4 regions of the Streptomyces sp. NPDC001480 genome follow, and region 2 is predicted to be linked to each of the others. Evidence: riboswitches for the same ligand, from Rfam matches in the RefSeq annotation. Region 2 holds a riboswitch; each other region holds the start of a gene.
The links. Region 2 has a riboswitch for cyclic di-AMP ahead of ACFY01_RS35360 (transglycosylase family protein). Riboswitches for the same ligand answer to the same signal wherever they lie in the genome.

Region 1 (7,808 bases), on a different contig from region 2:
CACGTTCCGAACGGTCGGTGCCGCCGGTGAAACGCAGCCGGTGCGCGGCCGTCGCGCGCTCGGTGTGCAGCGCCGTGATCGCCCTGGCGCGCTCGCCGTCGCCGCGCGCCACCGCGTCCACGATGGCGCCGTGCTCGGTCCAGGACCCCACGGGGTCGGCGGGCGCCTCCACCGTGTACATCCAGGTGATCTTGTGCCGCAGCTGGGTCAGTACGGAGGTCAGGGCGTGGCTGCCGGAGGCCTGGGCGAGCGTCTCGTGGAACCAGCCGCCCAGGGAGCGCAGGTCGTCGCTGTTGCCCCGGCGGGCCCGCTCCTGGCCCAGCCGCACCAGGCCGCGCAGCACCTTGAGATGGGCCTCGGTGCGCCGCTGGGCGGCCCGGGCGGCGCCGAGCGGCTCCATCAGCATGCGCATCTCCAGCAGGTCGGCGGCCTCCTGCTCGGTCGGTTCGGCGACGCACGCGCCCGCGTGCCGCCGGGTCACCACGAAGCCCTCGGCCTCCAGGGTGCGCAGGGCCTCGCGGACGGGGACGCGCGAGACGCCGTAGCGGCGGGCGAGGAGTTCCTCCGTGAGGCGGCTGCCGCGCTCGTGGACGCCGGCGATGATGTCGTCCCGGATCGCCGTGCATACCGAGTGCGCCGGAATACGCATGACCGACCTCCGTATTCATCTCCGTGAAACGTCACCGATGGACGCGCGTTCCGTGACTCTATTGCAATGCGCGGGAATTTCCGACGGCGGGTCGGAATCCATGGATATTTTTTGGACAGCGGAAGTCGGCGGAGCAGGCCGACGGAGCGTACGGAAACCACGAAAGCCCCGGCTCGTGGGCCGGGGCTTCGGGTGGGGGGTGGGTCTTGTGGCCGGGTGGCCTTCGGACCGGGGTGGGCCTTCGTCAGACGTTCACGCCGTGCTTGCGGAGGTAGGCGACGGGGTCGACGTCGGAGCCGTAGTCGGGGCCGGTGCGGGCTTCGAAGTGGAGGTGCGGCCCGGTGGTGTTGCCGGTCGAGCCGGACAGACCGATCTGCTGGCCCGGGGTGACCTTCTGGCCCACCGAGACGCCGATGGACGACAGGTGGCCGTACTGGGTGTACATGCCGTCGGCCATCTTGATCACGATCTGGTTGCCGTACGCCCCGCCCCAGCCGGTGGACACCACGGTGCCGGAGCCGACCGCGTGGACCGCGGTGCCGCTCGCGGCGTGGAAGTCGATGCCGGTGTGCGAACCGGAGGACCACAGGGAGCTGCTCGCCTGGTAGCCGGTGGAGACGTAGGACCCGGTGATCGGCGCCACGAACGCGTTGAGCCGCTTGCGCTCGGCCTCGCGGGCCGCCCGCGCCTTGGCCTCGCGTGCCTTCTCCGCCTGCGCACGGGCCTGCTCGGCGGCCTTCTTCCGCGCCGCCTCCTCGGCCGCCTTCAGGTCGGCGGCCTCCTGCTGGGCGGCCGCCTGGGCGTCGATGTGCTCGGGGACCGACTCGCTGATGGTGATGACCGGGGTGAGGGCGGTCTGCTCCGGCGCGGGCGCGGGCTCGGCGGCGAGCGCCGGGGCGGCGAGGCTGCCGACGGCGCCGGTGGTGGCGAGGGCCGCGACACCCGCCGCGCGGGCGGTGGTGCGGTGCATCCGGCTGGGACGGCGGTGCTTCCCGGTGGCGCGGGTGAACGCCATGAAGTGGCTGGTCCTTTCCTTCCTTCTCGCCTACCGGGTTAGCTGACGGGTTCGGAGCAGGAAGGTCTCCTACGGACCCCCTCGCGGTGTGCGCGGGCGTCCGATTCACCCCAAGGGACGGTGGGTCCCCGGCTCCCCTGGCTCGCGCCGTACGGGGACTCGGCGATCGCTGTCCGGTGCCGCGGGTGCGGCGCACTGCCTGACGAACAGCCTCGACGACGCTAAGGGCCGCGACTTTCAATCCTCAAACGCAACAGGGTTTTTGTAGTGCACGCCACAGGTCAGACAGGAAACCTCCGCCCCAATTCGGACATCTGGCGAGGCACATGGGAGACGGACCGGGGGAACACCGTGGGGCCCCGGTGTTCCATCGTCACCGGGGCCCCACGCGCGCGTACCGCTGTCGCTCGGCTACTCGGCCGGCACGACGGACACCTCGCCGATGCCGAGGGCCTCGACCGGCTCCTTGATCTGTGCCGCGTCCCCGACCAGGACCGTCACCAGACGGTCCACCGGGAAGGCGTTGACGACCGCCGCGGTGGCCTCCACCGTGCCGGTCGCGGCGAGCTGCCGGTACAGCGTCGCCTGGAAGTCGTCGGGCAGGTGCTGCTCCACCTGGTCGGCCAGCGTGCTCGCCACGGCCGCCGCCGTCTCGTACTTCAGCGGCGCCACCCCGACGAGGTTCTGCACGGCCACGTCGCGCTCGGCGTCGGTGAGACCCTCCGCGGCGAGCGTGCGCAGCACCGTCCACAGGTCCTGGAGAGCCGGGCCGGTGTTCGGGGTGTCCACGGAGCCGCTGATGGCCAGCATCGAGGCGCCGTTGCCCTCGGGGCCGGACCTGAGGACCTGCCCGAACGCGCGGACGCCGTAGGTGTAGCCCTTCTCCTCGCGCAGGACGCGGTCCAGGCGGGAGGTCAGGGTGCCGCCGAGGCAGTAGGTGCCGAGCACCTGGGCGGGCCACACCCGGTCGTGCCGGTCGGCGCCGACGCGGCCGATGAGCAGCTGGGTCTGGACGGCGCCGGGGCGGTCGACGATGACGACGCGTCCGGTGTCGTCGGCGGTCACCGGCGGCACCGGGCGCGGCTCGGCCGCGGAGCCGCCCCACGCGCCCAGGGTCTCGCCGAGCAGCTCGTCGAGGTCGATGCCCGTGAGGTCGCCGACCACGACGGCGGTGGCGGTGGCGGGCCGCACGTGCCGCTCGTAGAACGCGCGGACGGCCGGCGAGTCGATCTTGGCGACGGTCTCCTCGGTGCCCTGGCGGGGCCGGGACATCCGGGAGGCCGACGGGAAGAGCTGCCGGGACAGCTCCTTGGCGGCGCGGCGGGAGGGGTTGGCCAGCTCGTGCGGGATCTCGTCGAGGCGGTTGCGCACCAGCCGCTCGACCTCGCTGTCGGCGAACGCGGGCGCTCTGAGGGCGTCGGCCAGCAGCCCGAGCCCCTTGGCCAGGCGGGAGGCCGGGACCTCCAGGCTGAGGCGGACGCCGGGGTGGTCGGCGTGCATGTCGAGCGTGGCGCCCGCACGCTCCAGCTCGGCGGCGAACTCCTCGGCCGAGTGCTTGTCGGTGCCCTCGGAGAAGGCCCGCGCCATGATCGTGGCGACGCCGTCCAGGCCGGCCGGCTCGGCGTCCAGCGGCGCGTCAAGCAGCACCTCTACGGCGACGACCTGCTGGCCGGGGCGGTGGCAGCGCAGGACGGTCAGGCCGTTGTCGAGCGCGCCGCGCTCGGGGGCCGGGAACGCCCACGGCCTGGCCTCGCCCGCCTGGGGCTGCGGGTGGAACTCCATCGCGGCGAGCTCGCTCACTTGGCTGCCTCCTCGTTCTCGCTGTGGTCGGCGCGCGTCTCCACGGTGGCCTCGGCCTCCGGGTCCTCGGGAACGTCCACGTCCTCGGTCTGCTCGGCGGCCTCCGCGGAGACCGGCTCGTAGACGAGCACCGCGCGGTTGTCGGGGCGCAGCCGGGCCTTGGCGACCTCCTGGACCTCCTCGGGGGTCACCTCCAGTACGCGCTGGACGGCGGTGAGGGCGAGCTGCGGGTCGCCGAACAGCACCGCGAACCGGCACAGTTCGTCGGCGCGGCCCGCGACCGTGCCGAGCCGGTCCAGCCACTCGCGCTCCAACTGGGCCTGGGCGCGCTCCATCTCCTCGGGCGTGGGCCCCTCCTCGGCGAACCGGGCGAGCTCCTCGTCGATCGCGCTCTCGATGACCGGCACCTCGACGTCACCGGAGGTCTTCACGTCCAGCCAGCCCAGGGAGGGCGCCCCGGCCAGCCGCAGCAGCCCGAACCCGGCCGTGACCGCCGTACGGTCCCGTCGTACCAGCCGGTTGTAGAGGCGGGAGGACTCGCCGCCGCCGAGGACGGTGAGCGCCAGGTCAGCCGCGTCCGCCGCGCGCGTGCCGTCGTGCGGGAGCCGGTAGGCGGCCATCAGGGCGCGCGCCGGAACCTCCTCCACGACGACCTCGCGCAGCTGCTCGCCGATGGTCTCGGGCAGCGTGCCGTCGCGCGGCTCGGGCTTGCCGTCGTGGCCGGGGATCGAACCGAAGTACTTCTCGATCCAGGCGAGGGTCTGCTGGGGGTCGATGTCGCCGACGACGGAGAGGACGGCGTTGTTCGGCGCGTAGTAGGTGCGGAAGAACGCGCGCGCGTCCTCCAGCGTCGCCGCGTCCAGGTCCGCCATGGAGCCGATCGGCGTGTGGTGGTAGGGGTGGCCGTCCGGGTAGGCCAGGGCGGTCAGCTTCTCGAAGGCGGTGCCGTAGGGGACGTTGTCGTAGCGCTGCCGGCGCTCGTTCTTGACGACGTCCCGCTGGTTCTCCATGGACTCGTCGTCGAGGGCGGTCAGCAGCGAGCCCATGCGGTCGGCCTCCAGCCAGAGGGCGAGCTCCAGCTGGTGGGCGGGCATGGTCTCGAAGTAGTTGGTGCGCTCGAAGCTGGTGGTGCCGTTGAGCGAGCCGCCGGCGCCCTGCACCAGTTCGAAGTGACCGTTGCCCTTCACCTGACCGGAGCCCTGGAACATCAGGTGCTCGAAGAGGTGAGCCAGACCGGTACGTCCCTTGACTTCGTGGCGGGAGCCTACGTCGTACCAGAGGCAGACCGCCGCGACCGGGGTCAGGTGGTCCTCGGAGAGCACCACGCGCAGACCGTTGGCCAGCCGGTGCTCGGTCGCTGTCAGGCCCCCGGAGCCTGCCTCGGCCGTGGTCGTGTGACCCATGGGCATGTACGTCCCTTCGATCGCGGAGGCGGTCGTGAAACCGCGGTCTTCCTGCCGGTCCTGCCACTGTATGCAAGCCTGCGCATCCCGGGCGAAGTTCCCGCACGACGTACGCCCACAGCGGATCGCGTAGCCTGCGGGCAGCCCTGCCGCGGGCGGGGCCTGTCCGACACGTCCGTGTCGTCCGCGAGGAGTCCCGTGGGCGCCCGTGCCGGGGCCTGGCCCGCGCTGTCAGTGCCGCGGTCCACAATGGTCCGCGTCAGATCCGTCAATCGCTTCAGCACGAGCGAGCCGACGTGGGCGACCCGTAGGCGAGCGACCAGAAAAGAGGAGCCGGCAGCGATGGCCCGCCGCAGCACGAAGACCCCGCCGCCCGACGACTCGTACGAGGAGAGGATCCTCGACATCGACGTCGTGGACGAGATGCGTGGCTCCTACCTCGAGTACGCGTACTCGGTCATCTACTCGCGCGCCCTGCCGGACGCCCGCGACGGCCTCAAGCCCGTGCACCGCCGCATCGTCTACCAGATGAACGAGATGGGCCTGCGCCCGGAGCGGGGCTACGTGAAGTGCGCCCGCGTCGTCGGCGACGTCATGGGCAAGCTGCACCCGCACGGCGACGCGTCGATCTACGACGCGTTGGTGCGCATGGCGCAGCCCTTCTCGATGCGCGTGCCCCTGGTGGACGGCCACGGCAACTTCGGCTCGCTGGGCAACGACGACCCGCCGGCGGCCATGCGGTACACCGAGTGCCGGATGGCCGAGGCGACGAGCCTGATGACCGAGTCGATCGACGAGGACACGGTCGACTTCGTCCCCAACTACGACGGCCAGGAGCGGGAGCCGCTCGCCCTGCCCGCCGCCTTCCCGAACCTGCTGGTCAACGGCGCTTCCGGGATCGCGGTCGGCATGGCCACCAACATGCCGCCGCACAACCTGCGCGAGGTCGTCGCGGCCGCCCGCCACCTGATCAGGCACCCGAACGCCGACCTCGACGCCCTGATGCGGCACGTCCCGGGCCCCGACCTGCCCACCGGCGGCCGGATCGTCGGCCTCTCCGGCATCCGGGACGCCTACGAGTCGGGCCGCGGCACCTTCAAGATCCGCGCCACGGTCACGGTGGAGACCGTCACCGCGCGCCGCAAGGGCCTGGTCGTCACGGAGCTGCCCTTCACCGTCGGCCCGGAGAAGGTGATCGCCAAGATCAAGGACCTGGTCGGCTCGAAGAAGCTCCAGGGCATCGCCGACGTCAAGGACCTCACCGACCGCGAGCACGGGCTGCGCCTGGTCATCGAGATCAAGAACGGCTTCGTCCCGGAGGCCGTCCTGGAGCAGCTGTACAAGCTGACGCCGATGGAGGAGTCCTTCGGCATCAACAACGTCTGCCTGGTCGACGGCCAGCCGCTCACCCTGGGCCTGAAGGAACTGCTCGAGGTCTACCTCGACCACCGCTTCGACGTCGTCCGGCGCCGCAGCGAGTTCCGCCGCGGAAAGCGCCGCGACCGCCTGCACCTGGTCGAGGGCCTGCTCACGGCCCTGGTGGACATCGACGAGGTCATCCGGCTGATCCGGTCCAGCGAGAACTCCGCGGAGGCCAAGCAGCGCCTGATGGAGCGCTTCTCGCTGAGCGAGATCCAGACGCAGTACATCCTCGACACGCCGCTGCGGCGCCTGACCAGGTTCGACCGCATCGAGCTGGAGGCGGAGAAGGACCGGCTGAACGCGGAGATCGAGGAGCTGACCCGGATCCTGGACTCGGACACCGAGCTGCGCAAGCTGGTCTCGGCCGAACTGGCCGCGGTGGCCAAGAAGTTCGGCAGCGACCGGCGCACGGTGCTGCTGGAGTCGGGGGGCGCCCCGGTGGCGGCGGTCCCGCTCCAGGTGGCGGACGATCCGTGCCGGGTGCTGCTGTCGTCGACGGGGCTGCTGGCCCGTACTGCGAACAACGAGCCGTTCACGGAGGACGCCGACGCCCGGCGCGTCAAGCACGACGTGATCGTCTCGGCGGTGCCGGCGACGGCGCGTGGCGAGGTGGGTGCGGTGACATCGGCCGGCCGGCTGCTGCGGATCAACGTGGTCGACCTGCCGCAGCTGCCCGACACGGCGACGGCGCCGAACCTGGCCGGTGGCGCGCCGCTGGCGGAGTTCGTCTCCCTCGAGGACGACGAGACGGTGGTCTGCCTGACCACGCTGGACGAGTCGTCCCCGGGTCTGGCCCTGGGCACGGAGCAGGGCGTGGTCAAGCGCGTGGTCCCCGACTACCCGTCCAACAAGGACGAGCTGGAGGTCATCACGCTCAAGGAGGGCGACCGGATCGTCGGCGCAGTGGAGCTGCGTACCGGCGACGAGGACCTGGTGTTCATCACCGACGACGCCCAGTTGCTGCGCTTCCAGGCGTCCATCGTCCGCCCGCAGGGACGTCCGGCGGGCGGCATGGCGGGCATCAAGCCGGCCGAGGGCGCGAAGGTGATCTCCTTCACCGCCGTCGACCCGGCGGTGGACGCGGTGGTCTTCACGGTGGCGGGCTCGCGCGGGACGCTGGACGACTCCGTGCAGACGACGGCCAAGCTGACCCCGTTCGACCCGTACCCGCGCAAGGGCCGGGCCACCGGCGGCGTGCGCTGCCAGCGGTTCCTGAAGGGCGAGGACTGCCTGTCCTTCGCGTGGGCGGGTCCGGCACCCGCGCGTGCGGCGCAGAAGGACGGCACCCCGGTCGAGCTTCCCGAGCCGGACCCGCGCCGGGACGGTTCGGGCACCTCGCTGTCGAAGACGGTGTGGGTGGTGGCGGGGCCGGTGCTCTAGACCTGCTCTAGACCTGCTCTAGACCTGCTCTAGACCGGCGGGTCCTCGGGGTCGTACTCCTGGGGAACCCCGGGGTCGCGTACGTAGCGCAGGACGCCCCACATGCCGTGCTCGTCGGCGTGTGGGGCGTCGTCCTCGC
Region 2 (7,808 bases):
CGCCGGTGATGACCTCGGGCTCGACCCCGAGGATGTCCACGACCCCGCGCACGAACTCGTCCCGGTTCTCGGCGTCCCGGGAGGCGGAGGTGGCGACGAACCGCACCTTCGGGGCGCCCAGTTCACGGATGACGTCCGCGTACTCGCGGCACGCGGCGAAGGTCCGCTCCAGCGCCTCGGGCGCCAGCCGGCCGGTGCGGTCCACGTCCTGGCCGAGCCGCACGATCGTCATGCGCCGGTCCAGCTCCAGCAGCTCGCCGGTGGACGGGTTGACGTCGGCGACGAGCAGGCGGATCGAGTTCGTACCGCAGTCGACGGCGGCGACCCGGGAGAAGCCCTCCGGGACGAGCGGCCTGTCGGCGAAGAAGCCGCTGCGGGCCTCGGCGGGGTCGAAGACCGCACCCTGCTCGCCCGGGTGCTCGTCCGCCGGATCGGGCGCCTGGAGCGGCTGCACGCACGGCCCCTTGCGCCACCACTCGGGCAGCATGGCGAGCGCCTCGTCGCCGAGGGGGTTCACGCCCGGCCCCGCGGCCAGCGAGTGGGCCACGAGGACGTGCAGGCACTTCACGCGGTCCGGCATGCCGCCCGCGCTCGGGAAGCCCGCCAGGACCTCGATCTCGTCCCGGCGCCGGATGTAGTCCTCGTGCGCGGCCCGGTAGGCGGCGGCCAGTTCGGGGTCGCTCCCCAGCCGCTCGGTCATCTCCTTCATGACGCCGTTCGCCTCCAGCGTGCCGATCGCCGAGGCGGCGCGCGGGCACGTCAGGTAGTACGTCGTCGGGAAGGGCGTGCCGTCCGGCAGCCGGGGCGCGGTCTCCACGACGTCCGGCTGTCCGCAGGGACAGCGGTGCGCGATGGCGCGCAGTCCGCGCGGGGGCCGCCCGAGCTGCTGCTTGAAGGCCTCGACGTCCGCCTCGGTGGGCTCGGTGCGCGGGGTTTGGGGCAGATCGAACAGCGTCAGCGCGGAGCGCTGCCCTTGAGGGGTGGTGGTCGGGCGACGGGCGGGAGTTTCCATGCCTGTACGAAAGTCTCTCTGTGGGTTCACTGGTCGGCGGCGTCGGACTTGTCGACCCCGTCCCAGACGTTCGCGTACCAGGGGCGGTCGGCCGCCACCAGGTCGGCGCGCGCCTGCTTGGCCGCGCCCGGGTCGATCACGACGTAGCCGGTCTCCCCCGGCATCACGTAGTGCAGCCGCCGCCGGATCTGCTGCTCGGCGTAGGTGTCGTCCTGCCACCGCGCCTTGAGGTCGCGCAGCTCCTCGACCCGCTCCTTGGCCTGTTGCTTCTCCCGCTGGAGGTCGGCGATCTGGGCGCGCTGGGAGACGTACTGCCGCATCGGGTAGGCCAGGGCCACCACCAGCGTGCACACCACGAGGGCGAGCAGCGCGGCCCGGCTGGTGAGCCGCGAGCGGCGGGCCTGCCGTTTGGTCTGGGAGCGGTAGACCCGGGCCGCCGTCTGCTCGCCGAGCAGCCGGATCCTGGTCGCGGTGGAGAAACGGTCCCGTTCCTTCGCGGCCATCTGGCTCTCCGTCTCCCCTGCGTGCGTCCTGGGTGCTTCCTACGTGCGTACGTCCCCGCACACGGTACGGGACCGAGTACGGGGACGTACGTACGACTGGCTGTCGCTTGACCCTGGCGGGGTCAGCCCTTGGAGATCGCGCCGCGGAAGCGCGGGAAGGCGGAGCGGCCGGCGTACACCGCGGCGTCGTCGAGGATCTCCTCGATGCGCAGCAGCTGGTTGTACTTGGCGACGCGCTCGGAGCGGGCCGGGGCACCGGTCTTGATCTGGCCGCAGTTGGTGGCGACGGCCAGGTCGGCGATGGTGACGTCCTCGGTCTCGCCGGAGCGGTGGGACATCATGCACTTGAAGCCGTTGCGCTGGGCGAGCTCGACGGCGTCCAGGGTCTCGGTCAGCGAGCCGATCTGGTTCACCTTCACGAGCAGGGCGTTGGCGGTGCCCTCCTCGATGCCGCGGGCCAGGCGCTCGGGGTTGGTGACGAACAGGTCGTCGCCGACCAGCTGGACCTTGTCGCCGAGCTTGTCGGTGATGACCTTCCAGCCGGCCCAGTCGTCCTCGAACAGCGGGTCCTCGATGGAGACGAGCGGGTAGGCCGCGACGAGCTCCTCGTAGTACTCCGTCATCTCGGCGGCGGAGCGGGACTTGCCCTCGAACTCGTACTTGCCGTCCTTGTAGAACTCGGACGCGGCGACGTCGAGCGCGAGCGCGATCTGCTCGCCCGGGATGTAGCCGGCCTGCTTGATCGCCTCGAGGATGAGGTCGAGGGCGGCGCGGTTGGACTCGAGGTTCGGGGCGAAGCCGCCCTCGTCGCCGAGGCCGGTGGACAGGCCCTTCGACTTCAGGACCTTCTTCAGGGTGTGGTAGACCTCGGCACCCCAGCGCAGCGCCTCGGAGAAGGACTCCGCGCCGATCGGGGCGATCATGAACTCCTGGATGTCCACGTTGGAGTCGGCGTGCGAGCCGCCGTTCAGGATGTTCATCATCGGCACCGGCAGCAGGTGCGCGTTCGGGCCGCCCAGGTAACGGAAGAGGGGGAGGTCGCTGGCCTCGGAGGCGGCGTGGGCCACGGCGAGCGAGACGCCGAGGATGGCGTTGGCGCCGAGGGAGCCCTTGTTGTCGGTGGCGTCGAGGTCGAACATCGCCTGGTCGATCAGGCGCTGCTCGGTGGCGTCGTAGCCGACCAGCTCCGGACCGATCTGCTCGATGACGGCGAGGACGGCCTTCTCGACGCCCTTGCCCAGGTAGCGGTTGGGGTCTTGGTCGCGGAGCTCGATGGCCTCGAAGGCGCCGGTGGAGGCGCCGGACGGGACGGCGGCACGACCCGTGCTGCCGTCGTCGAGGCCGACCTCGACCTCGACCGTGGGATTGCCTCGGGAGTCCAGGATTTCCCGGGCTACGACGACGTCGATGGACGGCACGAGCATCTCCTTCTTGGATGTGACGCTGAAAGTGCGGGGCTGTGTGCCTTGCGGCTGGGCCTTGCGACTAGAGCCTAACCGTCCCCGGGTCGTCGGCAGCCGACCGACCGTCCCGTGGACACGGTGACGGTACACATTGTTCCCCGGCGGAACAAAGGGCCGGAGGGAAAAGGCTTGGGAAACGGCTCCGGGGAAACGGCTGGGGGAAACCAAAAGACCCCGCCCCGGCGCGTACGGGGGAACACGCGCCGGAGCGGGGAGCCCCGTGGGGGACGGGGGGCGTGACCCTCACGGGGCCTCCGTCATGGAGACCACCGGTATGAGGGTGCTGTGGTTCTGCTACCAGCCAGGTGTCACTTCAGGTGAAGCTGCTGGCCCGGGTAGATGACGTTGGCGTCGTCGATGATGTCCTTGTTCAGCTGGAACAGCTTCTGCCAGCCGCCGGCGACGTGGTGCTTCTCGGCGATCGAGCTGAGGGTGTCACCCTTGACGACCTTGTACTCGCCGTCGCCCTTCTTGACCTTCTTGCCGGTCGGGGTCGTGACGGTCTTCTTGGTGACGGTCTTCTCGGGGGCCTGGCGCTCCGCGGAGCGGTTGGCGGCCTGCCCGTCGGTCGAGCGGGTGCTGGTGCTGTTCGACGAGGAGCCGGCGGAGTTCGACGAGCCGCTGCTCGAACCGCTGTAGGCGGCGCCGGACAGGCCCTTGCCGCAGACCGGCCAGGCGCCCTTGCCCTGCGCGGCGAGGACCTTCTCGGCGACGGCTATCTGCTGGGACTTGGAGGCCTGGTTGGCCTGGGCGGCGTACTGCGTGCCGCCGTACGCGGCCCAGGTGGAGGCGGAGAACTGCAGACCGCCGTAGTAGCCGTTGCCGGTGTTGATGGACCAGTTGCCGCCGGACTCGCACTGGGCGACCGCGTCCCACTCGGAGGCGGTGGCGGCGGAGGCGTTGCCGGCCGCTATCAGCGGGGCGGCGACGGCGGCGCCGGTGACACCGGCGACAGCGATGGCGCGGACGGCCTTGGACGGACGACGGTGCTTGCCCTTGCCGGAAAACAGCATGGATCGATCCCCTCACCGACGCCTGCGAGGTGAGCTGTCGGGTTCGGGCCGGTTGAGTTGCCCGGCCGCACCTCGCGTGGTTCTCGTGCGAGGCGCGGCTTCACCCCTAGCCGTCCCCGGCGGTCTTTCGACCTCCGGGCCCGGCGCTTACCTTGGGTCCCCCGCTCCTGCCTACGGCGCTTGACGCGACGACTGTTCCCGGGCAGCCGCTGGCAGGATTCGGCGTTGCGGCGGCCGGGGCCCGCATTGGCGAGCGGTCATGACCGTAGACACGCGATCCGCGGAATTTCAAAGACGATCAGGGCTTCTGAGACTCATCCCACACTTTCACCAAAGCGGACAACATGCCCAAAACGGGGCGTCAACTCCCGCTACTTTGCACCCGTTTCGGCAGTGAGTTCCAGGGTCTGACCGGGGGTGATGTTGTTCGGGTCGGAGCCGAGGGCGTCCTTGTTCGCGGCATAGAGCGCCCGCCACCCGCCCTCGAGGTCAAGGGAGTCGGCGATGGAGGCGAGGGTGTCACCGTCGCGGACGGTGTAGTCGCGCGCGGCATGCCGGCCGGAGGTGGTGGCGGACTGACTTTTCGTCACGTTTTCATCCGCACTGTCGCCCCGGTGACGGCCACCACTGCTCGCCCCGGTGTCCACAAGGCTCCAGGAACCGCCCGTCTGCCATGAATTGTCCGAGTCGTCGATCTCGGGGGACGCCGTGGCCGAACCGCTGCTCCCCTTGGCCTTCCCGGAGCCGGAAGACGCCGACTCGCCCGACCCGGCGGAACCGTCCACACCCTTGGATCCCGCACCGGCGTCCAGGCTCGGCGAGGGCGAGGCGTCCGACGAGGAGCCGGAATCGGACGACCCCGACGAATCGGACGACGAACCCGAGGAATCCGAGGATCCCTTGGACTCCTTGGCCCCCTTCGAATCGGACGAACCGGCCGAATCGGATGAGCTCGACGAATGGGAGGAATCATCGGAACCGGACGATCCGGACCCTCCGACGCCCGTATCGACGTCCACCGAACCGGAGTTCGACGTGAGGCCGGACAGGAGGGCACAGGTGGTCCAGGGCTTGGTGCCCTGGTCGGCGAGGATCTTCTCGGCGACCGCGATCTGCTGCGAGCGGCTGGCCTGGTCCGGGGTGGAGGCGTAGTCGAGGCCGCCGTACTTGTCCCAGTCGTCCTGGGACATCTGGAGGCCGCCGTAGTAGCCGTTCCCCGTGTCGGCGCTCCACGAGCCGCCGCTCTCGCACTCGGCCACCTTGTCCCACGTGGTCCCGTCGGCCGCGTTGGCGGCGGATGCGCCGAGCAGCGGGATGGCGATGGCGGAGCCGGTCACTCCGGCCGCGACGAGGAGGGCCGGAGCCTGACGGGGGCGTCGGTGGCGACCGTTCCCGGAGAGCATGCGGTGACCTTTCGCAAGACAGCAGTAACCGGCGCGGCGGCTGCGGTGAGGCGCCGCGCTGACGAGTGAACGTATCGGCAGACGATCACTTGTCACAAGTTAATGCCGCGCAGATCACGTGAAGATCACAGAGTTGAACGCTGGTCACTTTTTCGTGAAGGCGCCGCCCGCCGTCCCCCTTACCGGTCGATTACCGGACGGGCGTGAACTCCACGGGCAAGGTGCGCAGTCCACGCATGATGAGCCCACCGCGCCACCGCAAATCGGCTGGTTCCACCGCGAGTCGGAGGTCGGGAAGACGGCTGAGGAGGGTGGCGAGCGCGGTCTGGCCCTCCAGCCGGGCGAGCGGGGCGCCGAGGCAGTAGTGGATGCCGTGGCCGTAGCCGAGGTGCTGATTGTCACGCCGCCCGAGGTCGAGGACGTCCGGGTCGGCGAACCGCTCGGGATCCCGGTCCGCGGCGGCGAGTACGACCAGGACGGGGTCGCCGGGTGCGATCTCCTGCCCGCCGACGGTGAGCGGCCGGGTGGCGAACCGCCAGGTGGCGAGCTCCACCGGGCCGTCGTAGCGCAGGAGTTCCTCGACGCCGGTCTCCAACAGGTCCTGTTCCCCGCGCGCGAGGGACTCCTGGAGCCGCTGCCGCTGCCCTGGGTGCGTGAGGAGGGCGTACGTGCCGTTGCCGATGAGATTGACCGTCGTCTCGAACCCGGCGAACAAGAGGATGAACGCCATGGCGGCGGCCTCGTTCTCGGTGAGGTGCTCACCGTGGTCGGAGGCGCGGATGAGACCGGAGATGAGGTCCTCGCCGGGCGCCGGTTCGGCCGGGAGCGCCTCGCGCTTCTTGTGGATCAGCTCGGCGAGGTAGCCCCGCATCTTCTTCACCGACCGCGCGACCCCGCCGCGCGGTCCTCCGCCGTGGCGGATCATCATCCCCGCCCAGTCCCGGAAGTCGTCCTGGTCCTCGCGCGGGACGCCGAGCATGTCGCAGATGGCGTAGATGGGGAGCGGGAAGGCGAACTCGTGGATGAGGTCGGCGGAGCCCTTCGCGGCGAACCCGTCGATGAGCTGGTCCGTCAGCTCCTGCACGCGCGAGGCGAACTCGGCGACGCGGCGCGGCGTGAACGCCTTGCTGACCAGCCGGCGCAGCCGGGTGTGGTCCGGCGGGTCGATGTTGAGCAGATGCGTCATCAGCTCGGCCTTGCGCTCCCCCGGGATCCCCGTCTTGCCCTTGGCGTGCGCGGGCTCGTCGTGGTGCGCCGGGTTCTTCGACAGCCGCGGATCGGCCAGCGCCTGCTTGGCGTCGGCGTACCGGGTGACCAGCCAGGCCTCCACCCCGCTGGGCAACTTCGTCCGCCGCACGGGCGCGTGCTCCCGCAGCCAGGCGTAGGCCGGGTAGGGGTCGCTCGCGAACTCCCAGGTGAAGAGCTCGGGGGCGGGCGCGTCGGGGGCTGCCTGAAGGTGCGGCTGGGGCTGGGACTGGTTGGTCACCCCTTGACGGTATCCGGGTTTCCGGCGCGCGCCCCGGGGGCTATGGCTGTCCGCCGGAGGGGCCCTGGCCCGCCACGCCCTCGGCCGCGCGTATCGCGTCCCGGTAGGCCCGGGCCGCCGCTCTCAGGGCCGCCTCCGGGTCGACGCCGTCCGCCTCGGCCCGGGTCGCGAGTGCCAGCAGGTCGTAGCCGATGCCCTCGCCCTGGGGCAGGGGCACGTCCAGGCCGGCGGTGCGTACCCGGGAGGAGAGCTTCGCGGCGAGGGCGAGGCCGGGCTGACCGAGGGGGATGCCCTCCGTCACGGAGGTGCGCTGCTTCTCGACCGCCTTGGTCCGCAGCCAGTGCTCCTTGACGTCCTCGGGGGTCTCGGCCGTCGCGTCGCCGAAGACGTGCGGGTGGCGGTGGATGAGCTTGGCGACGATGCCGCCGGCCACGTCGTCGACGGAGAAGGGGGCGTCGGCGTCCTCTTCGGCTATGCGGGCGTGGAAGACGACCTGGAGCAGGACGTCGCCCAGTTCCTCCCGCAGTTCCTCGCGGTCGCCGGCCTCGATCGCCTCGACGAGTTCGTAGGCCTCCTCGATGCCGTACTTCGCCAGGCCCTCGTGGGTCTGCCGGGAGGACCAGGGGCACTCGGCGCGGATGCGGTCCATGACCTGGACGAGGTCGAGGAGGCGGGCGCCGGGCAGGTCGTAGGAGGCGGGGAGCAGCTCCAGCTCCGGCATGGCGATCCGGCCGGTGCCGGCGAGGCGGGCCAGGCCGTCCGTGAGGGCCGGCTCGCCCTCGCCCGTCGCCACGACCACGACCGTGTGCCCGCCGGCGCAGGCGTCGACGAGTTCCTGGGCGGTCGGGGCGGCCTCGTCGACGGCTATCCCGGCCTCGCGCAGATAGGGCAGCTGCGGGTGGGCGCCGTCCGCGCACAGCACTCGGTC
Region 3 (7,808 bases), on a different contig from region 2:
TGCCTAGCCTCACGAGTAGCGGCATGGGTACGGCGAGCGACGTACCCGGCGTGGACCCGGCGGAGGTGTGCGTGTCGACAGAGGTGAACTCCCAGCCGCCGATCGCCTGGCGGTACTGCGGCAGCCAGATCAAGATGTGGCGTGCGGAGGCAGGCGTCGGGCGGGAGGCGCTGGCCAAGGAGGCCGGTTACGACTATGAGTACGTCAAGTCGATGGAGAACGGCCGCCGTCGGCCCACGCTCCGGTTCTTGCAGGTCGCTGATCAGGTGTGCGGGGCGGGTGGGAAGCTCGTTGCCGCGCAGGAGTACCTGAAGCCGGAGCCGTTTCCAACGTTCTCGCAGGACTTCATCCGGTATGAGTCCGAGGCCATCTCGCTGAGCTCGTACGAGCCGTTGCTCATTCCCGGACTTCTGCAGACGGAGGACACCGCCCGCTCCCTGCTCAAGGCTCACTGGCCGCCCCTGGATGACGAAACGGTCGAGGAGCGTGTGACAGCCCGGCTCAAGCGGCAGGATCTTCTGGCGAAGCAGACCCGATCTTTCAGCTTTGTCATCGGTGAGTCGGCGCTGCGGAACAAGGTCGGAGGGACGGATGCGCACTTGCGTCAGTTGCGGCACCTACTGGCCGTGGCCGAGCAGCGGAACGTGACCGTGCAGGTGCTGCCGATCGTGGGTGCGCATCCGGGGCTCAACGGGCCGCTCGTCTTGCTGGAGACATCGGAACACGAGCACCTTGGATACGAAGAGGGGCAGACGACCGGCGTGCTCTACTCGGACCCAGATCGCGTCAGCGTCGCCACCCAGCGCCATGCGATGATCCTTCGGCAGGCGCTGAGTCTTTTGGAATCCGCGCGATTCATCGGCAAGGTGGCGGAGGGGCAATGAACATGGACCTGCAGTGGTTCAAGTCAAGCTACAGCGGCACCGAAGGTGGCAATTGCCTCGAAGCCGCCCTCGACTGGCGAAAGTCCAGCTACAGCGATGATCAGGGCGGCAACTGCCTCGAAGTCGCCCCCTGCCCCCACACCATCCATGTCCGGGACTCGAAGCTCGGCCCCGACAGCCCCCAGTTCACGGTGACCGGACCCGCCTGGGCCGCGTTCATCGCCTCGGCGGCCCTCACGCCACCCGCGTAGCCCCCGCGAACGGCATCTCGTCGACAGGCGCCAACCGCACCGGCGCGGACGGGTTCGGGGCGTGGATCATCTGGCCGTTGCCCACGTAGATGCCGACGTGGCTTATGCCGGAGTAGAAGAAGACCAGGTCACCCGGGGCGAGTTCGGACCGTGAGACACGGCGGCCCGCGTTGATCTGGGCGTAGGTCGTGCGGGGCAGAGAGATGCCCGCGGAGCGGTACGCGGCCTGGGCCAGGCCTGAGCAGTCGAAGGCGTTGGGGCCTGTGGCGCCCCAGACGTAGGGGCTGCCGAGGGCCCGGTAGGCGTAGGCGACGGCCGCCGCGGCGCGTGAGTTGGGGGCCGCCGCCGGGGTGGCCTCGTCCGCGGCCGGAGGGGCTGACGCGCGGTCCTGCGAGGGCAGTTGGGACAGCAGCCGGCGCGCCTCGGCCAGCTTCTCGGTGACGGACTTCTTCTGCCGCTTCAGCTCCGCCTGCCGGGACCTGAGTGACCGCAGCTCGACGTGGGCGGCGCCCCGCAGCTGCTCGATCTCCCGCATCCGCTTCCGTACCCGCGCCACGGCGTGCGCCTGGCGGTCGCCGGCCCGTTCGGCGAACGCGGCCCCGTCCAGGTACTGGTCGGGGTCGTCGGACAGGGCCAGTTGCAGTGCGGGGTCGATGCCGCCGCCGCGGTACTGCGCCGTGGCGATCGAACCGAGCGCGTCGCGGGCCGAGTTCAGCTTCTCCTGTTTGCGGGCGGCCTGGTCCCGCAGCGTGTTCAGTCGTCGCTGGGCCGTGTCCGCCTGCTCCTGCGCGCCGTTGTACTTCTCGGTGGCGACCTCCGCCTCCTGGTACAGCTTGTCCACCTTGGCCTTGACCTCGGCCGGTGTCAGCTGCGGCGCGGCGTGCCCGGTGCCGTCGAAGCCCGTCGCGGTCGCCGCGCCCGCCAGGGCGATGGTGACCGCCGTCCGGGCGGTGTTGCCGCTGAGCGGGCGCTGTCTGGGCTTGCGGTGCGCTGCCACCTGGACCGTCACGTCCTCTCGTAGGACCGCCGTGGGGAGCGGTTCACGCGCCCGGCGGCGGCCCGCACAGGGGCAACGGGCCGCCGCCGGACCTTTCTCGGCGGTGGTGTCCGACTGCCGCCCCTGGCCCGGGCGGCGGTGGGGAGCCGGTCACCTGGTGGAGGACGCTAAACCCGACTGTGACGGGGTGGTAACGCGATGTACGCAACTGAACCCACCGGACCGTCGGATGTCCGCACCTGACCGAGCCCCGGGCCCACAGTCGCCGCCTTCGGGCGATGCGCTGACCGATGCGGCGGTTTCCCGGGCGCGTGCCGACCATGGGGTGCTATGGGGCGCATATATGCGGCCCATTAGGCTCCGGCTTCATGGACGTACTCATCCATCTCTTCGTCGGCCTGCACATCGTCGGCATCGCCGCGCTCCTCGGCGGCTTCCTGACCCAGATGAAGGCGATGGGACGCGGCGAGGCCCGCTTCGTCCCGGCCATGCTGCACGGCGCCTTCACCATGCTGGCGACCGGCGTGATCCTGGTCGGGCTCAACGAGGCCGACGACCACCATGTCAACACCGTCAAGATCGGTGTGAAGCTGGCCCTGCTGATCGTGATCCTCGGACTGGTCTACGTGAAGCGGGACGAGGAGCGGGTGGACAAGAACCTCTTCGGACTGGTCGGCCTGCTGACCACGGCGAACATCTTCATCGCCGTGCTGTGGACCTGACCGCGCCCACGCCGACCACGAGCCACGCCGCCACCGAGATCCACACCAGCACGACCCCGGGCCCGCGCAGCCACGGGATCCCCAGGGCGGTGCCGACCGACAGCGTGGCCGCCGCGGTCATGCCCATGGGGAACACCGTCGACCAGCGCCGCACGTCGTAGCCCGGCCGCGGCCGCACCGCCTCCGTGACCAGCAGGACGACATAGCAGGCCCAGTCCAGCACGAGCAGCGCGACGGTCACGGTGCGCAGGACGCCCTGGTCGTCGCCGCTCCACAGGTACAGGCGCCCACCGTCGGCGGCGACCAGCCGCGCGCCGGCCAGCGCCGAGACGGCGAGCGCGCCGCCGCTGATCCACTGGTCCCCGGCGCCTTCGAGCAGCTGCCGCGGATCGAACCGGGCGAGGGCGAACCCGTAGAACACCAGTCCCAGCCAGAACAGCACGAGCGCGGTGTGCGCGAGCCACGCCGTGGCCGTCGCGGCGGCCAGCACGGCTCCCAGTACGGCGATCGACTCCGTGGCCACACAGCCCAGGAACACCGCCCCCGGCATGCGCCGCTCCCACCGCCGCAGGACGTGGACGAGCAGCACCGGCCAGAGCACGACCGCCAGCGCGAGCAGCGCCTCGGCCAGGACCGGCCGGCCCAGCAGCGAGAACCGGGTGCCCAGCACCGCCGTGGCGGCCACCGCGGTGAGCGAGCTCGGCGTCTCCGCCTCCGCCGCCCACCGCTCCCGCTCGTGCAGCAGCCGCAGGGTGAAACCGGCCGCGAACCCCAGCCAGGCGGCGCAGGCCAGCCCCAGGGCGGCCCGGGACAGCACCTCGTGACCGGCCGGCTGCAACCCCACCGACACGATCCCGGTCGCCATGACAGCGGCACCGGCTGCCGGTGAACGCCGGGCCCACCAGACGCGTAATGGTGAGAGGGAGCCCGGCATGAGCCCGATGCTAGGCGCCCGCCGGCTCAGGCCGGACGCACCACGCTGTGGATGATCGATTCGCCGCCGTAGTAGATCGACTCTTCACGGACGTACGCGCCGGGCTTGGGGGCGTGGATCATCATGCCGTTGCCGATGTAGATGCCGACGTGGCTCACGTCGTCGTAGAAGAAGACCAGATCACCGGGCTGGGCGTTGGCGAGGGAGACCGTGGTTCCGGCGTTGACCTGGTCGTAGGTGGTGCGCGGCAGGCTGACGCCGGCGGCCTTCCAGGCGGCCTGGGTGAGGCCGGAGCAGTCGTAGGAGCCGGGGCCGGTGGCGCCCCAGACGTACGGCTTGCCGATCTGCGCGCGGGCGAACGCGATCGCGTTCGCGGCCTTGGCGGAGGACGAGGAGGTCGGCGAGGACGGCGAGGTCGACGTGGACGAGTCCGACGCGGAGCCCGTCGAGGTCGAGGTGTCCGACGAGGCGCTGCTCTGCTGCTGCGCCTTCGCCTGCGCCGCCGCCTGCTCCTTCGCGAGCTCCGCCGCCTTGCGCGCGGCCTCCTCCCGCTTCTGCTGCTCGATCGCCGCGAGCCGCGCCTTCTCCTGCGCCGTCAGTGTGGACAGCAGCTCGCGCGCCGTCGCGAGCTTCTTCTGGACGGTCGCCTTGGCGGCCTGGAGGTCGTGCTGGGAGTCGGTCAGCGTCTGGAGGCTCTCGGTGGCCTCCTGCCGCTTCTTCATGGTCGCGGACTGCTCGGTGACGTAGTCGTCGACCGCGTTCTTCTGCCGCTTGGTCAGCCGGCTCATCAGCTGGGCCTGGTCGAAGTAGTCCTGCGGGGTGTCCGCGAGCAGGAAGGTGGCGGTGTCGGGAGCGGCGGCCCCGGTCCGGTACTGGGCGGCGGCGAACGAACCCAGCTTCTCGCGCGCCTTGTTCAGCCTCTCCGTGCGCTTGGCCACCTCGTCGAGGAGCGAGTCGACGCGCCGGCGCTGCTTGCCGGTCGTCTCCTTGGCCGCGTTGTACTTCTCGGTCGCCGACCCCGCCTGCCGGTACAGGTCGTCGACCTTCTTCTCGACCTCTTCCATGCTCGGCTTGCCGTCGGTGGAGGGGGTGGAGGGGGCGGCGTTGGCCGTCTGGGAGAGCAGGGCGACGGAGGTGAGGGCGGCGGTGGCGAGGGCGGGCTTGCGTATGCCTGCCCCACCCGAGGGGCGCTTGCGGTGCGACGCCAAGGGAGGCGACTCCTTCCAATGTTCCGCCTACCGGGTTAGCTGTCGGGTTCGGGCGGGTGGTTCGGAAGGGTTGCCCTACGGCCGTCGTCCCCGGTGGGGATGTCGGGCCGATTCACCCCAAGGTCTCGGTGGGTCCCCGGCTCCGGCTGCCGCGAGGGGCGCACCGGACTCGGCGGAGGCCGCGCGGCCCGGCGGGGTTCGCCGGTGGGGGTCGTACGGCCTGGCGGAACGCTAGCCAACTCGTGTGACTCATGTGAAGGTTGGTGCACTATATGTCCGATACATTTTCGTGACACGAGACGGGTGTGTCGTTGTCGTGACCATGTGGTTCCGCAGGGTGAGGAGATCGTTCCCCGGCCAAGTTCCGAGGGCGGCGGCCGGTTGTCGGTGGGGCGCCCTAGACTCGGAGAGCGATGAGCAGCCTCTTTGACGACAGCTTCCTGGCGGACCTCCAGGCCCCTCGCGGGCACGACGAGGAACCCCCGCCGCCGCCCGAGGACGATCACGCTCCGGAGCCGGTTCCGGACGATCTGTTCGGCGGGAAGTTCGACGTGCCGCCGGACCGGGACGCGTACTACCGCGACGGTGCCCCGCGCCCGGCGATCGACGCGGCCGCGCTCCTGGAGGGGCTGAACGAGAACCAGCGCGCGGCAGTGGTCCACGCCGGCTCCCCGCTGCTCATCGTGGCCGGCGCCGGCTCCGGCAAGACGCGCGTGCTCACCCACCGCATCGCCCACCTGCTCGGCGAGCGGGGCGTCCACCCGGGCCAGATCCTGGCGATCACCTTCACCAACAAGGCCGCCGGCGAGATGAAGGAGCGCGTCGAGCAGCTCGTCGGCCCGCGCGCGAACGCGATGTGGGTGATGACCTTCCACAGCGCGTGCGTGCGCATCCTGCGCCGGGAGAGCAAGAAGCTCGGCTTCACCTCGTCGTTCTCGATCTACGACGCCGCCGACTCCAAGCGCCTGATGGCCCTGGTCTGCCGCGACCTGGAGCTCGACCCGAAGCGCTACCCGCCGAAGTCCTTCAGCGCCAAGATCTCCAACCTGAAGAACGAGCTGATCGACGAGGAGGACTTCGCCGCCCAGGCCGCCGACGGCTTCGAGAAGACCCTCGCCCAGGCCTACGCCCTGTACCAGTCGCGGCTGCGCGAGGCCAACGCCCTCGACTTCGACGACCTGATCATGACGACGGTCAACCTGCTGCGCGCCTTCCCGGACGTCGCCGAGCACTACCGCCGCCGCTTCCGCCACGTCCTGGTCGACGAGTACCAGGACACCAACCACGCCCAGTACGCGCTCGTGCGCGAGCTCGTCGGCACCTCCGAGCACCCGGCGGACGTGCCGCCCGGCCCGGACGACCTGACGCCCGCCGAGCTGTGCGTGGTGGGCGACGCCGACCAGTCGATCTACGCCTTCCGCGGCGCGACCATCCGCAACATCCTCCAGTTCGAGGAGGACTACCCGGACGCGACGACGATCCTGCTGGAGCAGAACTACCGCTCCACCCAGACGATCCTCTCCGCGGCCAACGCGGTCATCGAGCGCAACGAGTCCCGCCGCCCCAAGAACCTGTGGACCAACGCGGGCGCGGGCGCGCGCATCACCGGCTACGTCGCCGACACCGAGCACGACGAGGCGCAGTTCGTCGCCGACGAGATAGACCGCCTCACGGACGCGGGCGAGGCGAAGGCCTCGGACGTCGCCGTCTTCTACCGCACCAACGCCCAGTCCCGTGTCTTCGAAGAGGTCTTCATCCGCGTCGGCCTGCCCTACAAGGTCGTCGGCGGTGTCCGCTTCTACGAGCGCAAGGAGGTCCGGGACGTCCTGGCCTACCTGCGTGTCCTCGCCAACCCGGAGGACTCCGTCCCGCTGCGCCGCATCCTCAACGTGCCCAAGCGTGGCATCGGTGAGCGCGCCGAGGCGATGATCGACGCCCTCGCCCAGCGGGAGAAGATCAGCTTCCCGCAGGCGCTGAAGCGGGTCGACGAGGCGTACGGCATGGCGGCGCGGTCGACGAACGCGGTCAAGCGGTTCAACGTGCTGATGGAAGAGCTCCGTACGATCGTCGAGTCCGGCGCGGGCCCGGCCACCGTCCTGGAAGCCATACTCGAACGCACCGGATACCTGGCCGAGTTGCAGGCATCCACCGACCCGCAGGACGAGACCCGCATCGAGAACCTCCAGGAACTCGCGGCAGTGGCGCTGGAGTTCGAGCAGGAGCGCGGCGAGGGCGAGTCGGTGGGCCTGTCCGACTTCCTGGAGCAGGTCGCGCTGGTCGCCGACTCCGACCAGATCCCGGACGAGGAGGACGGCGACGGCGTCATCACGCTGATGACCCTGCACACCGCCAAGGGTCTGGAGTTCCCGGTGGTCTTCCTGACCGGCATGGAGGACGGCGTCTTCCCGCACATGCGGGCCCTCGGTCAGACCAAGGAACTGGAGGAGGAGCGGCGGCTGGCGTACGTCGGCATCACGCGTGCGCGGGAGCGGCTGTATCTGACCCGGTCGGCGCTGCGCAGCGCGTGGGGCCAGCCCTCCTACAACCCGCCCTCCCGTTTCCTGGAGGAGATCCCGCCCGCCCACGTGGAGTGGAAGCGGAAGGGAGCTGCGGCCCCGACGCCCTCCGGACCGGCGTCCGCAGTGGCGGCCTCGCTGTCCTCCAGCCGCTCGCGCTCCTCGGCGTCGGGCGCCTCCGGCTTCGCCACCCGCAGGTCCTCGGAGAAGCCGGTGGTGGCGCTGGCCGTCGGGGACCGGGTGACGCACGACCAGTTCGGGCTGGGCACGGTCGTCGGGGTGAAGGGCACGGGCGC
Region 4 (7,808 bases), on a different contig from region 2:
CGACCAGATCACCGGCGGCCGCGGCATCGCCTCGGTGACCGCGGCGACCTTCTTCGTGCGCGTCATCATGTCCCCGTTCGCGCACCCCCTGTTCACCGTCATGACCGGCATCGGCTTCGGCATCGCCGCCCTGTCCGCCGACCGGCAGCACGTGCGGCGCGTGCTGGTGCCGCTGGGCGGGCTGCTGCTCGCGATGGGCATGCACGCGCTGTGGAACGGCTCCTCCACCTTCGGCGAGTACGGCTTCTTCGCCGTGTACGGGACCTTCATGCTGCCCGCGTTCGGGCTGCTGACCTGGCTGGTGATCTGGACGCGCCAGCGGGAGCTGCGGACCGTACGGGAGGAGCTCCCGGCGTACGTCCTCGCCGGCTGGCTGGGCCCGGGCGAGCCGTTCGCGCTGGGCTCGATGCGGGCCCGGCGGATGGCCCGTGACTACGCCCGTCATCACGGGGGCAAGCCGGCCGCGCGGGCGGTGGCGCAGTACGAGGCGTACGCGACCTCGCTGGCGTTCCTGCGGCACCGGGGGCGCCGCGGGCGGGCGGGGGCCGACTTCGTCGTACGGGAGCGGGATCTGCTGGCCGAGCTGTGGAGCAGACGGCAGGCGGCACGGCCCGCGCTGGAGTACGCGGCGAGGGCGTCGGCTCCGGTGGTTCCGACACCCTGGCCGGTGTACGGGGTGCAGGGGGCGTACGGGTACGTACAGGGGCCGCCCGGCCCCGGGCCCGGCTACGGGTATCCGGCGGCGCCGTACACCGCCTACAACCCGTACCGGACGTAGCGGAACGGGGCGGGGACGGCTACGCCGACGCCTCGGTGAGCCGCGTCAGCTCCTCCCCGGTGAGTTCCAGCTCGGCCACCCCGAGCAGCGCCGGCAGCTGGTCCACCGTGCGGGCCGAGGCGAGGGGAGCCGCCACCGTCGGCTGCGCGGCGAGCCAGGCGAGGGCCACGGTGGCCACGGGGGCGTCGTGCGCGGCGGCGATCTCGTCGAGGGCCGTCAGGACCTTCTGCCCCCGCTCGGTCTCGAGGTGCTTGGCCGCACCGCCCGCCCGCGCGCTGTCCACGGTGGTACCGGGCCGGTACTTGCCCGTGAGGAAGCCGGAGGCGAGGGCGTAGTACGGCACGACCGCGAGGCCTGCGCGGTCGGTGACGTCCCGCAGCGGTCCCTCGTAGGTGTCGCGCGAGACGAGGTTGTAGTGCGGCTGAAGTGCCACGTACCGGGCGAGGCCCTCGCGCTCGGAGAAGTCGAGGGACGCCTGGAGGCGCTCGGCCGAGATGTTGGAGGCCGCGATGTAGCGCACCTTGCCCGTCCGGACGAGTTCGTCGAGCGCCCCGATGATCTCCTCGACCGGGACCTCGGTCTTGTCGAAGTGGGTGTAGTAAAGGTCGATGTGGTCGGTGCCGAGGCGGCGCAGGGAGGCGTCGGCCGCGGCCTTGATGTTGCCGGCGGTCAGGCCCTGGTACTTCGGGTGCTGGCTGACCTTGGTGGCGATGACGACGTCGGAGCGGTTGCCGCGGGACTTCAGCCAGTTGCCGATGACGGTCTCCGATTCACCGCCCTCGTTGCCGTCGACCCATGCCGAGTAGGAGTCGGCGGTGTCGACGAAGTTGCCGCCGGCGGCCGTGTAGGCGTCCAGGACGGCGAAGGACTGCGCCTCGTCGGCGGTCCAGCCGAAGACGTTGCCGCCGAGGGCGAGCGGGAAGACCTCGAGGTCGGAGTTGCCGAGTTTGCGAAGGGAAGTCATGCCTTGATCCAACAACCGCGGCGGTGGCGCGCATTCCGCGAAGACCGGCAGCCCTGACGTCGGGGGGTGTCGTCAGGGCTGCCGGGGAACTGAGGGACGCGTCAGGGGTTGAGGCCCTTGCTGTGCAGCCACGCCATCGGGTCGATGCCGGTGGCCTGGCCGCCGGGGTGGACCTCGAGGTGCACGTGCGGGCCGGTGACGTTGCCGGTGGCGCCGACGCGGCCGATGACCTCACCGGTGCCGACCTTCTGGCCGACCTTCACGTTGATCGAGGACTGGTGGCAGAACCACAGCTCGGTGCCGTCGTCGAGGGTGAGGATGGTGCGGTAGCCGTAGGCGCCGGCCCAGCCCGCCTCGGTGATCGTGCCGCTGTGGATGGCCTTGATGAGCGTGCCGGTCGGCGCCGCGAAGTCGAGGCCGGTGTGGTAGCCGGAGGACCACATGGCGCCGGGCTGGCCGAAGGTGCCGGTGATCGTGTACGAGGAGGTCGGCAGCGTGTACTGCTTGGCCAGCTTGGCGAGACGGTCGGCCTCGGCCTGCTTCTTGGCGACGGCCTCCGCCTTGTCCTTGGCGGCGGCGGCCTGGGCGGCGGCTTCCTTCTCCGCCTTGGCGGCCGCGGCGGTGGACTGCTTCTCGGCGGCGGCCACGGCGGCGGCGGTCGCCTTGCCGTCGACCTGGTTCTTCTGCTGCTCGGCCTGCGCCATGATCCGGTTGCGCAGGGCCTCGCCGGCGTCGGCGCTGTCCTGGTCGCTGGCGGCGGTTGCCACGCCGACGTGGGACAGGCTTGCCGTGGTGGCCTTGGCGCCGTCGGTGTCGTCGCCCAGCAGGGAGCCGACGGAGGGCAGGTCGGGCATGGAGATGTGGACCGGCGGCTTGCCGGTGTTGGCGCTGGCCATGCCGCCCGCGCCGACGGCGGCTATCACGCCGACGCCCAGGACGGTGGAGCTGCGGGCGAGCCCGCCGCCGCGCTGCTTGCTGACGCGGTGCCGGCCGCGTACCGGGGCGAGGGACTCCTCGGTGGGGTTCCACTCCTCCCAGGGGCCCTCGTCGGTGCGGTACTCGCCGTAGCCGAAGGTCTCGGTGCGCTGGCTCGGCACGAACGGGGCTGTGGGGGCAGGCGGGTTGGACGCCACGCGGGCGTGCTCCTTCCTTCCGTAACGCCTACCGGGTTAGCTGACGGGTTCGGAGCGGGAAGGTCTCCTACGCGCGTATACCGGTCGTGAACCCAAGCGGTTCACGGCGGTGTCGGCGTGATTCACCCCAAGGTGGTGGTTCCCCGGTTCCCTCGCGGGATTCGGCATGTGCGCACGGAGCCGTCTCGGGTGACGGCTGGGACGACCGCGCTGCGTTATCGAACGTTAATAGAGCTACCGGTCAGTTTCCAAGCGGTTCGGCTTGATCATTACGGTTTTCACAGGAGAACTTTCAGGCCATGACCGGCGAAAAACGGGCGAGTTGAGCCCGGCGCGGGGTGGCGGAGGCCGGGAAAGCACTCAGGGCCGGAATCCGTGTACTGGATTCCGGCCCTGAGCCTTCAGTAGCGGGGACAGGATTTGAACCTGCGACCTCTGGGTTATGAGCCCAGCGAGCTACCGAGCTGCTCCACCCCGCGTCGTTGTGTCACCAGTGTACGTCATCCGCGGGACCGCTCGCACACACCTTTTCGAGCAGGGCTTTTTCCGGAGTCCCCGGGGTTCGGGTCAGCCCGGCAGGTGCCGGTTCGGCGCCTTCGCCGCCTCCTCGTACTCCGGCAGGACGACCACGTCCACACCCCCGGCCGCCAGCAGCCCGCTCCCGTCGGCTCCGGTGACGAACGTGTCCGGCTCGCGCCAGGCCGTGACCACCCGCCGTACCCCCGCGTCGAGGATCAGCCGGGCACAGGGCGCCGGCCGGGAGGCCCGCCGGGCGCACGGCTCCAGGCTGCTGTACACCGTGGCGCCGGCCAGCCGGGGGTCGTCGGGCCGGATCTTGGCCAGCGCCGCCTCCTCCGCGTGGACCACGGGATCGTCCCCCTCGCGTGAGTGGCCGCGCGCGAGTTCCGTACCGTCGGCGGCCACCACCACCGCCCCGACGCTGAACGCCGTCTCCGAGGGCGGGCACAGCGCGGCCAGTTCACAGGCGGTCCGCAGCCAGTGGCGGTCGGCCGCGACGGCCGCCGGTCCGGTGCCGGGCGCGGTGGGCTCGTAGCGCATCAGGACGACGTCCTCGATGCGGCGCGTCTCCAGCAGTCTGAGGCGCCCGTCCTGGTAGCCCCCGGGCCCGAACAGGCGGGGTGCACGGGGGTCGCCGACGAGGAGGGGGGCCAGGACGAGCTGCAGCTCGTCGGCCAGGCCCTGCCGCAGCAGCTGGGTGTGGATGGTGCCGCCGCCCTCGACCATCAGGCGGCGCACTCCGCGCACTGCGTACAGATGTTCTAGAAGAGCGGGCCAGTCGAGATCCGGGCCCAGTGGGACGACGTCGGCCGCGATGCCCAGGGCGCGGGCCTGCTCGGCACCCTTGCCGGTCGTGTAGAGGACCTTCTCGCCGCCGGTGTGCCAGAAGTTCGCGTCCGGGTCCAGGTCGCCGGTGCCGCTGACGGTGACCTTGAGCGGGTACTCCGCCCGTCCCGCGGCGAGCCGGGCCGCCCGCCGCTCGTGCGAGTTGACCAGGAGCCTGGGGTTGTCGGCGCGGATGGTGCCGGCGCCGACCAGGATCGCGTCGACGGACGCCCGCACCTCGTCGACCCGGTCGAAGTCGGCCGGGCTGGAGAGCAGCAGCCGGTCGGGGCCGGTGTCGTCGAGGTACCCGTCGAGGGAGACGGCGGCGGACAGCAGGACGTACGGACGGGGCATCGACGCGCTCTCTTCGGGAGGCGGGCAACGGCGGACCCGGTGGACCGGCCAGACCCGGATCTTGGTTCAAGTTTGAAACAAACCTACACTGGTGGCATGACGACCCGCTGGCTCACCCCCGAGGAGCAGCGCGCCTGGCGCGCCTACATCGCCGGCAGCCTCCTCCTGGAGGACGCCATCGACCGGCAGCTCCAGCAGGACACCGGCATGCCGCACCTCTACTACTCCATCCTGGCCAACCTCTCCGAGGCGCCGGAACACAGTCTGCGCATGACCGACCTCGCGGAGAAGTCGAAGATCACCCGGAGCCGGCTGACCTACGCCGTGACCCGGCTGGAGAAGGACGGCCTGGTGCGGCGCGAAGGGTGCCCGTCCGACAAGCGGGGCAGCATCGCCGCGCTGACCGGCGAGGGGATGGCCGTCCTGGAACGTGCGGCGCCGTGTCACGTGGCGACCGTACGCGCCTCCCTCTTCGACCGCCTCAGCCCCGAGCAGGTGCGGCAGCTGGAGGAGATCTTCAGCTCGGTCGCCGACGCGCTCCAGGGCGAGGACGCGGGGTGCGCGCCGGACGACGTGCCGTGGCGGCGCCGGTCGCCGAAGTCCTGTTCGTGACACTCACCCGAGGTCCGCAATTCCGTTGCTTCAAATTTAAAGCATGGGGTAGGGTCCTGGCATCTGCTTCAAATCTGAAGCTCCTTGGACCCCGGAGACCCGCATGCCCGACACCCCCGCCGCCACCCCGCGCGCCCGCGTCCGGGTACCGCTGCGCTTCCACGACGGCTACAGCCTCGACGCCGAACTGGTCACCTTCCACGGCCTCACCGACGGCCAGGAGCACGTGGCCGTCGTCCTCGGCCGCCCCGCCCCCGGCACCGTCCCGCTGGTCCGCCTGCACTCCGAGTGCCTGACCGGGGACGTGTTCGGCTCGGCCCGCTGCGACTGCGGCCCCCAGTTGCGCGAGGCGGTCGAGCGCATCGCCGACCGCGGCGGCGTCCTGCTCTACCTCCGCCAGGAGGGCCGCGGCATCGGCCTCTACAACAAGCTCGACGCGTACGCCCTCCAGGACCAGGGCCTGGACACCTACGAGGCCAACGCCGCCCTCGGCCTGCCGGAGGACGCCCGCGACTACACGTCGGCCGGCCAGATGCTCCGCGCCCTCGGCATCGACGAACTGGACCTGCTCTCCAACAACCCCGACAAGGCCGACCAGCTGCGCGGCCTGGGCCTGGCCGTCCGCGACCGGGTGCCCACGGGGGTCTTCACCACCGCCCACAACGTGCGTTACCTGCGGGCGAAGGTGCTCCAGACCCAGCACACGCTGCCCCTCGCGCAGCTGACGGAGCTCAGCGTGGGCTGAACCGGTGCCCCGAAGGTCATTCCCCGCCCGCTGACCGCCGACCCGGAAGCAGTGCCGCGGGCAGCAGGGCCAGGGCCAGCAGCCCCGCCGCGACGGCGTACGCGATCCGGAACCCAGCCGGGTCCGCGCCCGCCGCGCCCAGCACCACCGACAGCAGCGCGGTGCCCACCGAGGCCCACACCTGCGAGTTGATGCTCAGCGCGGTGCCGGCGGCGGCCACCCGGTCGCCGGGCAGCCCGCGGGTCGCGGTCGTCATCGTCGGCATAAGCACCATGCCGGAGCCGACGCCCATCACCGCCAGCGAGCAGACCACTCGCCAGGGCGCCACGCCGTCCTCCCCGGCCTGCAGCGCCCCCAGCGCCATCCCGGACGCGCCCACCACGATCCCCGCGCAGATCAGGCGCCGCGGCGACACCCGGTCGACTTGCCGCGCGGCGATCTGCATCGCCGTACCGACGGCGAGCCCGACCGGGGCGGCCAGCAGCCCGGCGGCCGTCGCGGTCATGCCGCGCTCCTGCTGCCAGTACAGCGGCCCGAGCAGCAACGAACCGAAGTAGCCGCAGCCGAACAGGGCGAGCGTGGCGGTCCCGGCGGCGAACGTACGGTCCCGCAGCAGCCGCAGGTCGAGCAGCGGGGCGCGCGCGGTGAGCGCACGTCGTACGAAGGCGGCGACGAGCCCGGCACCGGCGAGCGCGGGCGCGAACGCGCCGGGCGCGGCAAACTCGCCCCCCTCTCCGCCCCGGGCCAGCCCGAACAGCAGCAGCGCGAGCCCCGGGGAGAGGGTCAGCAGGCCCGGGACGTCCAGTCCGGGCGGTGTGGCCGCCCTCCCGGGCCGGTCCCGCGGCAGCAGTTTCCCGGCGAGGACCAGGGCCAGCGCGCCGACGGGCAGGTTCACCAGGAAGATCCAGTGCCAGGAGGCCACGTCGACGAGCCGGCCCCCGAGGACCGGCCCGGCCGCCGGGCCGACCAGGATCGGCAGCCCGAGCAGTCCCATGGCCCGGCCCAGCCGGGCACGGTCCGCGACCCGCATCACCATCGCCATCCCGACCGGCATGAGCAGCCCGCCGCCGAGCCCCTGCACCGCGCGGAAGGCGATGAGGCTGCCGGCGTCCCAGGCACAGGCGGCGAGCAGCGAGCCGAGGGTGAACAGGGCGAGGGCGGTCACATAGGTGTGCTTGGCGCCGATCCGGCCCATCGCCCACGCCGAGGTGGGGATGACGGCGGCGAGCGCCAGCGTGTACGCGGTGGCGGTCCACTGGATGGTCTCCAGCGGCGCGCCGAAGGACTCCGAGAGGCCGCGCATCGCGACGTTGACGACCGTCATGTCGAGCACCGACATGACGGAGCCGGTGATCACGACGGTGACGGTGCGGCGGAGCGCGGCGGCGGACGCGGCATCCCGCGCCCCGGCCCGCGCCCCGGCGGTCCCGGTCGCACTCATGTTCCCCGGCCTCCGGTCAGGCCGCGTACGGCCGTTCGGCGCGGGCCGTCCGCAACGCCCGCCCCCACCAGGCCAGTTGCCCGAGCATTCCCTTGGCGGCACCGGCGCAGACGGCCGCGTCGCGCGGGGTGCCGTCCTCCCCGAGGCCGGACCACGGCCCGTGCAGGCTGACGGAGTCGCGCACCGTGACGGCGTGCAGTTCGGCGAAGACCAGCCGGAGCTGCTCGACGGCGCGCAGCCCGCCGCCGAGACCGCCGTACGACACGAAGCCGACCGGCTTGGCCTGCCACTGGCCGTGGTGCCAGTCGATGAGGTTCTTCAGGGCCGCCGGGAAGCTGTGGTTGTACTCGGGGGTGATCACGACGAACGCGTCGGCGGCGTCCAGCCGCGGCGAGACGTCCTTCAGCGCGGCGACCGCCTCGGGGTCCGGCGTGCCG

Region 1: another riboswitch for cyclic di-AMP. It lies ahead of ACFY01_RS10890 (M23 family metallopeptidase); the one in region 2 lies ahead of ACFY01_RS35360 (transglycosylase family protein).
Region 3: another riboswitch for cyclic di-AMP. It lies ahead of ACFY01_RS37425 (NlpC/P60 family protein); the one in region 2 lies ahead of ACFY01_RS35360 (transglycosylase family protein).
Region 4: another riboswitch for cyclic di-AMP. It lies ahead of ACFY01_RS31305 (M23 family metallopeptidase); the one in region 2 lies ahead of ACFY01_RS35360 (transglycosylase family protein).

What each region holds. Positions count from the first base shown of each region.
Region 1 covers NZ_JBIAVX010000004.1:114,088-121,895, reverse strand. The annotation lists gene ACFY01_RS10895 (GntR family transcriptional regulator) at 1-649, opposite strand, end outside; gene ACFY01_RS10890 (M23 family metallopeptidase) at 894-1,664, opposite strand; cyclic di-AMP (ydaO/yuaA leader) riboswitch at 1,678-1,839, opposite strand; gene ACFY01_RS10885 (M16 family metallopeptidase) at 2,076-3,464, opposite strand; gene ACFY01_RS10880 (M16 family metallopeptidase) at 3,461-4,873, opposite strand; gene ACFY01_RS10875 (DNA topoisomerase (ATP-hydrolyzing) subunit A) at 5,210-7,669, shown strand; gene ACFY01_RS10870 (CobW family GTP-binding protein) at 7,699-7,808, opposite strand, start outside.
Region 2 covers NZ_JBIAVX010000017.1:105,625-113,432, forward strand. The annotation lists gene ACFY01_RS35340 (exopolyphosphatase) at 1-295, opposite strand, end outside; partial or broken gene ACFY01_RS35345 (DUF501 domain-containing protein) at 551-1,012, opposite strand; gene ACFY01_RS35350 (septum formation initiator family protein) at 1,039-1,515, opposite strand; gene eno (phosphopyruvate hydratase) at 1,638-2,939, opposite strand; gene ACFY01_RS35360 (transglycosylase family protein) at 3,287-3,991, opposite strand; cyclic di-AMP (ydaO/yuaA leader) riboswitch at 3,996-4,180, opposite strand; gene ACFY01_RS35365 (transglycosylase family protein) at 4,363-5,394, opposite strand; gene ACFY01_RS35370 (cytochrome P450) at 5,585-6,880, opposite strand; gene ACFY01_RS35375 (nucleoside triphosphate pyrophosphohydrolase) at 6,921-7,808, opposite strand, start outside.
Region 3 covers NZ_JBIAVX010000019.1:91,830-99,637, forward strand. The annotation lists gene ACFY01_RS37400 (helix-turn-helix domain-containing protein) at 24-884, shown strand; gene ACFY01_RS37405 (DUF397 domain-containing protein) at 881-1,135, shown strand; gene ACFY01_RS37410 (NlpC/P60 family protein) at 1,119-2,132, opposite strand; gene ACFY01_RS37415 (hypothetical protein) at 2,501-2,854, shown strand; gene ACFY01_RS37420 (tellurite resistance/C4-dicarboxylate transporter family protein) at 2,832-3,788, opposite strand; gene ACFY01_RS37425 (NlpC/P60 family protein) at 3,815-4,996, opposite strand; cyclic di-AMP (ydaO/yuaA leader) riboswitch at 5,004-5,181, opposite strand; gene pcrA (DNA helicase PcrA) at 5,410-7,808, shown strand, end outside.
Region 4 covers NZ_JBIAVX010000013.1:246,373-254,180, reverse strand. The annotation lists gene ACFY01_RS31315 (PrsW family intramembrane metalloprotease) at 1-778, shown strand, start outside; gene ACFY01_RS31310 (aldo/keto reductase) at 798-1,742, opposite strand; gene ACFY01_RS31305 (M23 family metallopeptidase) at 1,844-2,875, opposite strand; cyclic di-AMP (ydaO/yuaA leader) riboswitch at 2,886-3,052, opposite strand; tRNA gene ACFY01_RS31300 (tRNA-Met) at 3,281-3,354, opposite strand; gene ACFY01_RS31295 (dihydrofolate reductase family protein) at 3,443-4,573, opposite strand; gene ACFY01_RS31290 (MarR family winged helix-turn-helix transcriptional regulator) at 4,670-5,185, shown strand; gene ribA (GTP cyclohydrolase II) at 5,289-5,930, shown strand; gene ACFY01_RS31280 (DHA2 family efflux MFS transporter permease subunit) at 5,947-7,371, opposite strand; gene ACFY01_RS31275 (NADPH-dependent FMN reductase) at 7,388-7,808, opposite strand, start outside.